3 regions of the Bacillus sp. z50 genome follow, and region 1 is predicted to be linked to each of the others. Evidence: predicted binding sites of a transcription regulator. Region 1 holds the regulator's gene; each other region holds the start of a gene.
The links. Region 1 encodes LexA, which represses DNA repair genes until DNA is damaged. Its sites were predicted from a motif close to CGAACATATGTTCG; they were not measured.
Positions count from the first base shown of each region.

Region 2: the regulator LexA is predicted to act here: its motif matches at 1,083-1,096, upstream of uvrB (excinuclease ABC subunit UvrB).
Region 3: the regulator LexA is predicted to act here: its motif matches at 1,372-1,385, upstream of AC4G3N_RS03090 (Y-family DNA polymerase).

Region 1 covers NZ_JBZFQL010000002.1:7,640-10,931, reverse strand. The annotation lists gene AC4G3N_RS05880 (helicase-related protein) at 1-1,581, shown strand, start outside; gene lexA (transcriptional repressor LexA) at 1,777-2,403, opposite strand; gene yneA (cell division suppressor protein YneA) at 2,557-2,880, shown strand; gene AC4G3N_RS05865 (YneB family resolvase-like protein) at 2,950-3,292, shown strand, end outside.
Region 2 covers NZ_JBZFQL010000003.1:380,495-383,786, forward strand. The annotation lists gene AC4G3N_RS11200 (ABC transporter substrate-binding protein) at 1-500, opposite strand, end outside; gene AC4G3N_RS11205 (CsbA family protein) at 766-993, shown strand; gene uvrB (excinuclease ABC subunit UvrB) at 1,189-3,165, shown strand; gene uvrA (excinuclease ABC subunit UvrA) at 3,173-3,292, shown strand, end outside.
Region 3 covers NZ_JBZFQL010000001.1:650,577-653,868, reverse strand. The annotation lists gene AC4G3N_RS03100 (aspartate/glutamate racemase family protein) at 1-302, shown strand, start outside; gene AC4G3N_RS03095 (heme oxygenase) at 382-720, opposite strand; gene AC4G3N_RS03090 (Y-family DNA polymerase) at 1,445-2,704, shown strand; gene AC4G3N_RS03085 (YolD-like family protein) at 2,733-3,071, shown strand.

The DNA.
Region 1 (3,292 bases):
AGAATTGAAAAAAGAGAACAGAAATTAGAAGAGCTGAGGAAACAGGAAGAAATAAAACAAAAGAAACTGGATGATATTTTTGGAGTTGAATACAAAACAACCGTTTATAGTAACACTAAATATATTCTGCATATAGGAGAAACAAATACCGGAAAAACCTATCAGGCGTTAAATAGATTAAGGGAAGCTGCATCTGGTATATACCTGGCACCTTTAAGGCTATTGGCACTTGAAGTATATGAAACGCTTAAAAACAACGGAATTGCCTGTGCATTAAAGACAGGTGAAGAAGAAAAGGATATTGCAAATGCCACGCATTATTCCTGCACAATTGAAATGTTTACCGAGAAAGATGAATTCGACGTCATGGTTATAGACGAAGCGCAAATGATCGCAGATAAAGATCGTGGGTTTTCTTGGTTTAGAGCTATTAATAAAGCGCGTGCTCGGGAAGTTCACATCATAGGCAGTCACAATTCGAAAAGGATGATTTTAAATCTGCTTCAGGGAAATGATATTGAAATTCATGAATACAAACGTGATATACCGCTGATTGTAGAGAAAAAACCTTTTAAGATCGAACATACCAAGGCAGGAGATGCATTGATTGTATTTTCTCGAAATAAAGTGCTTCAAACCGCTTCAAAGCTGGAGAGAAACGGCCATAAAGTAAGTATAATCTATGGAAGTATGCCTCCTGAGACAAGAGCTAAACAAATTCAGAGGTTCATTAACAGGGAGACGCGAGTGATTGTATCTACAGATGCTATCGGGATGGGGCTCAATCTACCGATTAGGCGGGTCGTTTTTCTGGAAAATGATAAATTTGATGGCACGAGAAGGCGTTTATTAACCTCCCAGGAAGTAAAGCAGTTAGCGGGCCGTGCCGGCCGTAAAGGTATATATAATGAAGGAAGAGTGGCATTTACTGATCAAATTGGTTTAATGAAACGGTTGTTAAATGGTGAAGACCGGCCGATCAATACATTTACAATAGCACCTACACAGGGTGTATTTGAACGTTTTAAACGTTATCACTCGAGTTTTGATCAATTCTTTGAATTATGGGATGAATTTAAAAATCCTTCCGGCACAACAAAAGCACCGCTTACTCAGGAAAAAGCTTTATATCATTTAATTCGCCATGAACAAATAGAAGGACGAATGTCGATAACTGATTTATACGGTTTTCTGCATTTACCTTTTTCAGCGAATGAGGAGAGCCTCGTTAATCAATGGCTCTATAATATGAAAGCCATTGTGGATAGAAGAGAATTGAGAGAGCCTTTAATAAAGAAAGATTCCTTGGATGAACTTGAATTATCTTATAAATCAGTAGGATTGCATTTATTGTTTTTGTATAAATTAGATCGAAGAAGTGAAACGGTCTATTGGGAGCGAGTAAGAGAAGAAATCAGTTCAGATGCACATAATCAGTTAAGAAAAGGGGTTAAAAAATATCAAACAAAGTGTCGGTCATGCAATAAGCCGTTAAGTTGGAATTATCCATTTGCTATTTGCCAGTCGTGTTATGAAGAGAGTAAACGATCAAGATACTATTACAAAGGATGGGATATATAGGACCTTCAAGCTTGCAATCAAAATGGTTGCAAGCTTTTTTGTATCACATAATAATATTATGTAAACAACGAGATAAATAAAAGTATTAATCTATTTATAAAATGGAATATGCCAATTCTTAAATGCATAAGTTTAATAGAGATAATAGATTTTAAACACAAAAGTAGAACCGGCTGAAAGCCGGTCCCAACGTTCTTATTGAATATTTCTGTATAACCCGATCACTTTGCCAAGGATGCTGACATTTTGTAGAATGATAGGCTCGAGCATAGAATTTTCAGGCTGCAGACGGAAATGAGTATCTTCTTTAAAGAAACGTTTAACGGTAGCTTCATCATCTTCAGTCATGGCTACGACAATTTCACCGTTGTTTGCTGTATGCTGCTGGCGAACAATTACATAGTCACCGTTAAGTATTCCAGCTTCAATCATACTGTCGCCCATAATTTCTAGCATAAACACATTTTCATCGGCAGGAGCCATATGCTCAGGCAGAGGGAAGTATTCTTCTATATTTTCGATAGCTGTAATAGGCTGCCCTGCAGTTACTTTCCCGATTAATGGTACATTAACTGAATTTGTTTTTGGAATATGGTCATGTGGATCCATATCCAGGATTTCAATAGCACGTGGTTTGGTAGGATCTCGTCTGATGAGTCCTTTGCTTTCCAATCGCGCTAAGTGACCATGAACCGTGGAACTTGAAGCCAGTCCGACTGCTTCGCCAATTTCTCGAACGGAAGGCGGATAGCCCTTCGTTTTTACTTCTTCTTTAATATATAGCAAAATATCCTGTTGCCGTTTGGATAATTTAGTAGTCATCTCCCGCACCTCTTTTAGCTTTTCTTGTTTTTAGTATATCATTTCCTGTTTAACAGTACAAACATAAGTTCGTTTTTTGTATTGACACAAAACGTTTGTTCGGTTTATACTTGATTTATATTAAACGAACATACATTCGATGGGGGTTTATTTATGAAAAAATTATGGACTTCTTATAATTATTCAATCTTGTTTTTTATAGGTCTTTTCTTATTAATAACTACAATGATAGTAACAAATATTGAAGCACCAAAAGACGATTATCAACAAATCACGGTTAAAAAAGGAGATACAGTTTGGGATATGGCTGAACGTTTTGACGGCAACGAAATGACACAGACTGAATTTGTCTCTTGGGTTCAGGAACATAATGACTTGCACATTAATCATTTAAAGGAAGGGCAAACGATTGTGATTCCTGTAAAGAAAATGAACGAAAATACAGAAATGCTACACTTAGCAGATTCTGATAAATAACTATATAATCAGTAAGGTCGGGAATGTTTCCCGGCCTTATCTATATGTAAAGAAGAATGGTGAGAGAAAATGAAGGTTGGAATTTATTGCAGAGTCAGCACAGATAAAAGTTCACAGGAAACATCACTGGAAAGGCAGGAGCAGGAGTTAACAAGACTGGCTGCCATAAAGGGGTTCGAGGTGGTAATAATCGAGAAAGAACAAGCCAGTGGATATGATTTAGAACGAGAAGGCATTCTAATCTTGCTGGAAAAAATGAAAAATAGAGAAATCGAGGGTCTCTTGATTCAGGATGAAACAAGACTGGGCAGAGGAAATGCCAAGATTGCTCTATTACATTGCATCTATAAAGAAGGGGTTAAATTATATACGGTTACTCATAATGGTGAGCTTGAGGTTTCTGAAACAGATG
Region 2 (3,292 bases), on a different contig from region 1:
GGTTCGCTAACCAAATCTGTTCGATAATAAAGAATACCGGCATCTGAGTATTTTGGCAGAGCCCATTGCTTGCCTTCAAATTTCCCGGCTTCAACTGGACCGGGGAAGTAGTCCTCAAGATTTATTTTATCCTGATCAATGAAGCGGTCTAATTCCATCGCGTAGTTAGCCTGGGCGAACTCTGCCGGCCAAACAACATCTGCATCAAATACGTCGATTTCAGCGCTTTTACTACTGAATGCGGTTACATATTGATCGTGCTGTTGAGTAGAACTATTCGGCATTTCCTGATAGTTTACTTTAATATTGGGATGTTCTTTCTCGAATGCCTCTATCAGTTTTTCTGTACTGCCTGTCGTATCGACTCCTCTGGCATATGTAATTTCGACTGTTTTTGAATCGTTCTCATCGGTAGAGGTTTCTTCGGTATCCGAACATGCTGTTAAGGCAATCCCTAAGAAAGCAGCAGAAGAGATGGATAACCATTTTTTAAGTTTCATATTTTCCCTCCTATATTAATGAATACTTGCTTCTTTATAAATTCCTTTAGATTTGGTTAACGAAACCTAATTTTGGATAAAATTTCATACATGATCCTAAAGGCCTATGGACACATTTGAAGTCAGAGGGTGCCAAATGGAGGGCCAGTCAGCGATTAACTTAGTATCCTGCTGGATTAATCACATGAAATGTAATATATTTGTAGCTGAATAGAATTGCTGGAAAATAGCTGCGTGATTCCAGAGGAAGCAGGTGAGACCTCAGATGAAGATTTTAATAGCTCTTTTAGCTCCAGGTTTATTAGTTGTGCTCTTTTCAAGAGTGACATATAGCTGCATAGTCGGTTTGTGTTTAACGGTTGCCCTAATCGCCGCATCAGCGTATAAAGGCTATACATCATCCTGGCCTCTGATTATAATTGACGCATTTTCATTAACGGCCGGGTATTGGTATTCTCAGCGCATGATCAAAAGAACACCTAAAAGTGCATAAACAACAGACTGAGTCTTCCATATTATTGAGGAAGACTCTTTTATTTTTTTGCAGGATGGGCATAAATGATATTATTAAAGTTAAAAAAGGGAATGTTTGTTCGCTTTTTATTGGTTTGTTTATAGATGATTGTGGTAAAATATTGTTATCAAATAAAACGAGACTTGAGATGAAAATGATGAAAGGGGCTTTTGTGTGAGTAAACAATTTGAATTGGTTTCCAAGTATACTCCTCAAGGAGACCAGCCAACTGCAATTAAAGAGCTAGTGAATGGAATTAATAATGGCGTTAAGCATCAAACGCTGCTTGGCGCTACTGGAACCGGAAAAACATTCACGATTTCAAACGTGATAAAAGAGACTAATAAGCCCACCCTTATCATTGCTCATAATAAGACGCTTGCTGGACAGCTGTACAGTGAATTTAAAGAGTTCTTTCCGAATAATGCAGTCGAGTATTTTGTCAGTTACTATGACTACTATCAGCCTGAAGCGTATGTACCTCAGACTGATACCTTTATAGAAAAGGACGCCAGTATTAATGATGAGATAGATAAACTGCGCCACTCTGCAACATCTGCATTATTTGAGCGGAAGGATGTCATTATTATTGCCAGTGTGTCCTGTATTTATGGCTTGGGTTCTCCAGAAGAATACGGGGAAATGGTTTTATCCATACGAGTTGGCATGGAAATGGAGCGGAATCAGCTATTACGTAAATTGGTCGACATTCAATATGAACGAAATGATATTAACTTTCAACGCGGAGTATTTCGAGTAAGAGGAGATGTAGTAGAGATTTTTCCAGTCTCAAAGGATGAACACTGTGTACGTGTTGAATTTTTCGGCGATGAAGTGGAACGGATCAGAGAGGTGGATGCGCTGACTGGAGAAATTATCGGCGAAAGAGATCATGTAGCTATCTTCCCTGCATCCCACTTCGTTACAAGAGAAGAAAAGATGAGGATTGCTATTCAAAATATTGAGACGGAATTGGAAGAGCAGCTCACCTTTTTAAGAGGTGAAGGAAAGCTTCTCGAAGCACAGCGGTTGGAGCAAAGAACCCGTTACGATCTTGAAATGATGAGAGAAATGGGCTTTTGTTCAGGAATCGAGAACTATTCCCGACATCTGACCTTAAGGCCGCCGGGCTCTACCCCCTATACCCTTATCGATTATTTCCCTAAAGACTTTTTAATGGTTATAGATGAATCCCATGTTACAGTCCCGCAGGTTCGCGGAATGTATAATGGAGACCGCGCCCGGAAAGAGGTACTTGTCAATCATGGTTTCCGTTTGCCGTCCGCAATGGATAATAGGCCTTTGCAATTTCAGGAGTTTGAAGAACATGTCAACCAGATTGTTTATGTATCTGCTACACCGGGGCCTTATGAACAGGAGCATTCACCGGAAATGGTTGAACAGATTATCCGTCCAACAGGACTGCTGGATCCAACTATTGATGTTCGCCCGATTGAAGGTCAAATTGATGACTTGTTAGGGGAAATTAACGAGAGAATCACAAGGGATGAGCGTGTCCTAATCACTACATTGACTAAGAAAATGTCTGAGGATTTAACGGATTATTTAAAAGAGCTTGGCATCAAGGTTCAATATTTACACTCTGAGATTAAAACACTCGAACGAATCGAAATCATCAGAGATCTGCGTCTTGGAAAATATGATGTGTTGATTGGAATAAATCTACTGCGTGAAGGGATTGATATTCCGGAGGTCTCACTCGTAGCTATTCTTGATGCGGATAAAGAAGGATTCCTGCGTTCAGAACGGTCTCTTATTCAAACGGTCGGCCGTGCTGCCCGTAATTCAAACGGTCATGTTATTATGTATGCAGATAAAATAACGAATTCCATGGAAATAGCGATTTCAGAGACTAAAAGGCGCCGTGCGATTCAGGAAGAGTATAACAGGAAACATGGCATCGTTCCCAAGACGATTCAGAAGGATATTCGCGATGTCATTCGGGCCACTCATATAACGGAAGATGAAGAAGAAAAAGCTGCAAATAAATACGAGAAACTTTCCAAGAAAGAGCGTCAAAAAGTAATTGCAAATATGGAAAAAGAAATGAAGGAAGCAGCCAAAGCGCTTGATTTTGAACGTGCTGCCGAACTTAGAGATTTAATTTTAGAGTTAAAAGTGGAAGGATGAACATAGGATGGCACTTGATAAAATTGTAATTAAAGGGGCCAGGACCAATAATCTTAAGGATATTGATGTGACAATCCCCCGGGATAAGCTGGTTGTACTGACGGGTTTATCCGGTTCCGGAAAGTCC
Region 3 (3,292 bases), on a different contig from region 1:
TTGCCGAAGGGGCAGATGTCATTATTCCTGGAGAAGGTCCGATGAATATATTTTTAGCAACCCACGGTATTCATCATATTGAAGATGTCCCGATTATCGATTCATTCGGCTCGGCCATTAAAATGTGTGAATCACTTGTCGATTTGCAGAAAATTAGTGGTATGACGACTACGCGAAAAGGGTATTATCATGCAAAACCACCCGAAGAGATTGTTGAAAAACTGCGTGACTATTATCAGTTGCAAGCTATAACCAAGGAAATGGATTTTGGATTATCCGTGCGTGAGTTTGCTGCTAATTAATACAATTGAGCATGATTATATTGATAGAATATAGCATAAAAGGTCTTTCCTAAGTTTTTGGAAAGACCTTTTGCGTACATTATTTTGTTGGAGCTGCTTCTTTTACAGACGCTACTCTAAATGTAGTTTGTTGGCTTCCTAACATAGGAGAGTCCTGTTTAGCTTCATCCGGTTTGCCTTCCGGACGTTTGTGCGCTTTTTTGAAGGAGTCGCTGTTTTTCCAGGCAAGGAAGCTTTCTTCATCCTCCCAGTACATATTGACGCTCATCTCATCATATTCTGTCAGGCCCTCTGTAAGTAAAACCTCTACTTTAACAAATCCTTTAAATTTATCTAATTCGTTACCGGAAGTGAAACGGCCTGCCATTTTTTCTGCGAAACCTGGTTTGGTTTTAATTTTGTTTTGAACAACAATCATGTGATCATTCTCCTTTTATTTTTATTTTTCTGGAAAATATATCAGATTACTTCTTTGAAAATCACTCTTACACTGCTATTATATATCTTTTTCGAAGATTTTGAATTCATTATGCTTTAGGATTTGCTAATCATGGCTCTATCATATTTTTTCTATATGATTGAAAAGCATTGCATGATGAAATAACCAACATAGTTCGTTCATCCTTCTATATAACCCTTCAAATAGATTAGTAATCAATTTTTCTATTATTTTTTGCAAAAAGATCTTAAATTAAGAGTTTTCGAGACTTACGAGTCAAAATTTGAGTGACTAAATGACTGTATAAGCTAGATTAGTCTAGTAATCCAGCCGATTTTCGCAGGAATTGAGCGGAAATTGATATTAATTGAGCGGAATTCCATATAATCGAGCGGAAATGGAGTGGAATTGAGCGATTTTCGTAATAATTGAACGAAACTCAACATAATTGCTCTAATTTACTTATTTATGAGCGAATTGAAAAGGAGAAAAGTGAAAATAATAGTAGATGAAGCGACTGTTTTTAAAACGTTTTCGTAAATTTTTATGGTGAACTATGTCCGTTGTCTTAAAGTATTTGCACGCTTCCATGCTCTTATACATAAATTGTAAATAATTTTCCATTGAATACGAACGTATATTCGCTTATCATTAAGAATATAATAAAGACGAACATACATTCTATTTAAAAGAAGGTTTTAACATGATTGATTACAGTACTTTACCGCATCATTATGTTATGTGCGTGGATATGAAAAGTTTTTTTGCCAGCTGTTCAGCGGTGATGATGGGACTGGATCCGCTTGAATGTTATTTGGCTGTGGTGAGTGATACGGAACGGAGCGGCAGTGTGGTGCTGGCTTCATCTCCCAAAATGAAGAAAGAGTTTGGCATTAAGACAGGCTCGAGATTGTTTGAGATTCCGGATGATCCGCGCATTATAAAGGTTAATCCTAATATGGCTACGTATTTGCGTATCTCTACTGAAATCAGCCGTTTATTCAATCGATATGTACCTAAAAGCGCAATTCATACGTACAGTGTGGATGAAAGCTTCTTAAAGGTGGATGGGACCACTCGTCTATGGGGAGATATCGTAGAAATTGCTGAAAAAATCCAGGATGAAATTGATCGGGAATTCCAGCTTCCATGCGCGATTGGAATCGGTCCGAATATGCTGCTTGCTAAGCTGTGTCTTGATTTGGAGGCCAAGAAAAAAGGAATCTCCCAATGGACCTATGAGGATGTACCAGAAAAATTATGGCCCTTATCCCCCTTGAGCGAAATGTGGGGAATCGGAAAGCCGATGGAAAAGAAGCTGAATGGAATGGGGATTTTTTCAATCGGTCAATTGGCGCGTTATGATCTGGCGACGCTTGAAAAGAAGTTTGGCATTATGGGCAATCAATTGTATCACCATGCCTGGGGTGTTGATTTATCGGATATCGGTGCTCCGATTATGGAAGGGCAAATCAGCTTTGGAAAAGGCCAGGTTTTACTGCGTGATTATAAAAAGCCTGAGGAAATCAAGCATGTTATTCTGGAAATGAGTGAGGAAGTAGCAAGAAGAACACGTGCAAGCGGGATGGCGGGCAGAACCGTCAGCTTGGGAATTTATTATAGCCAGGATGAATTTGGAGGCGGATTTCATCGCTCTATGACAAGAGAAACGCCGACCAATATTACGATGGATATTTATGAAATGTGTTTAACCTTGTTTGAACGGTTTTATACAGGCAAAACAGTTAGGAAAATTTCTATTACACTTTCGAATGTTATCCCCGATCGAGAGATGCAAATCAGTCTATTTGACCAGGATAGCTGGCGCAAACGCGAACTTGGCTTTGTGATGGATCGAATGCGTAAAAAATTTGGATCGAATGCGATTTTACGTGCCGTGTCGTATACAGAGGCAGGAACGGCCAAGCATCGAAGTACGTTGGTTGGAGGACATAGAGCATAACAGACAAGTGAAATGGAGGCTGCAGGGAATGATTCGAGATCGCGGAAAAATAAAATGGACATCAATGATGCTGCCTGAACACGTAACAATGCTTAGAGCATGGGCACATGAGGACAGCTATGAAACAAGGAATGAGCTTGATGAACAGCAAGTGGAAGCGATGAATACGATAATTATGGAGGCTTTGGAATATGGGAAGCCTGTGATGATCCGCTATTACCGTACAGCCAGTCGCCGGTACGGTACGGTGGAAGGACATATTCATTATTGCAATGAACAGGCTCAAAAGCTTCATATCGTTGATGAGGACGGAGATGTTTGTTTTGTATTTTATCAGGAAATTATGGACGTACAATTGAAAAATTGATGGCCTGCAATTTGCTATAAGCTTATGCATATGTTGGTTATGGCTCTTCTTTTTTGTTCTAAATAAACTTTACTACCCAATTTTGAGGACATGAAAACGCAAATATTAGACAAAATTCCACAAAAAGTTTACTATGTATATAGACCTAGAAGTAAGAAATATACAGATAATGAATTTTTAACATCGATTTCAGTTCTGATAACTTTGCCATGGGATATCAA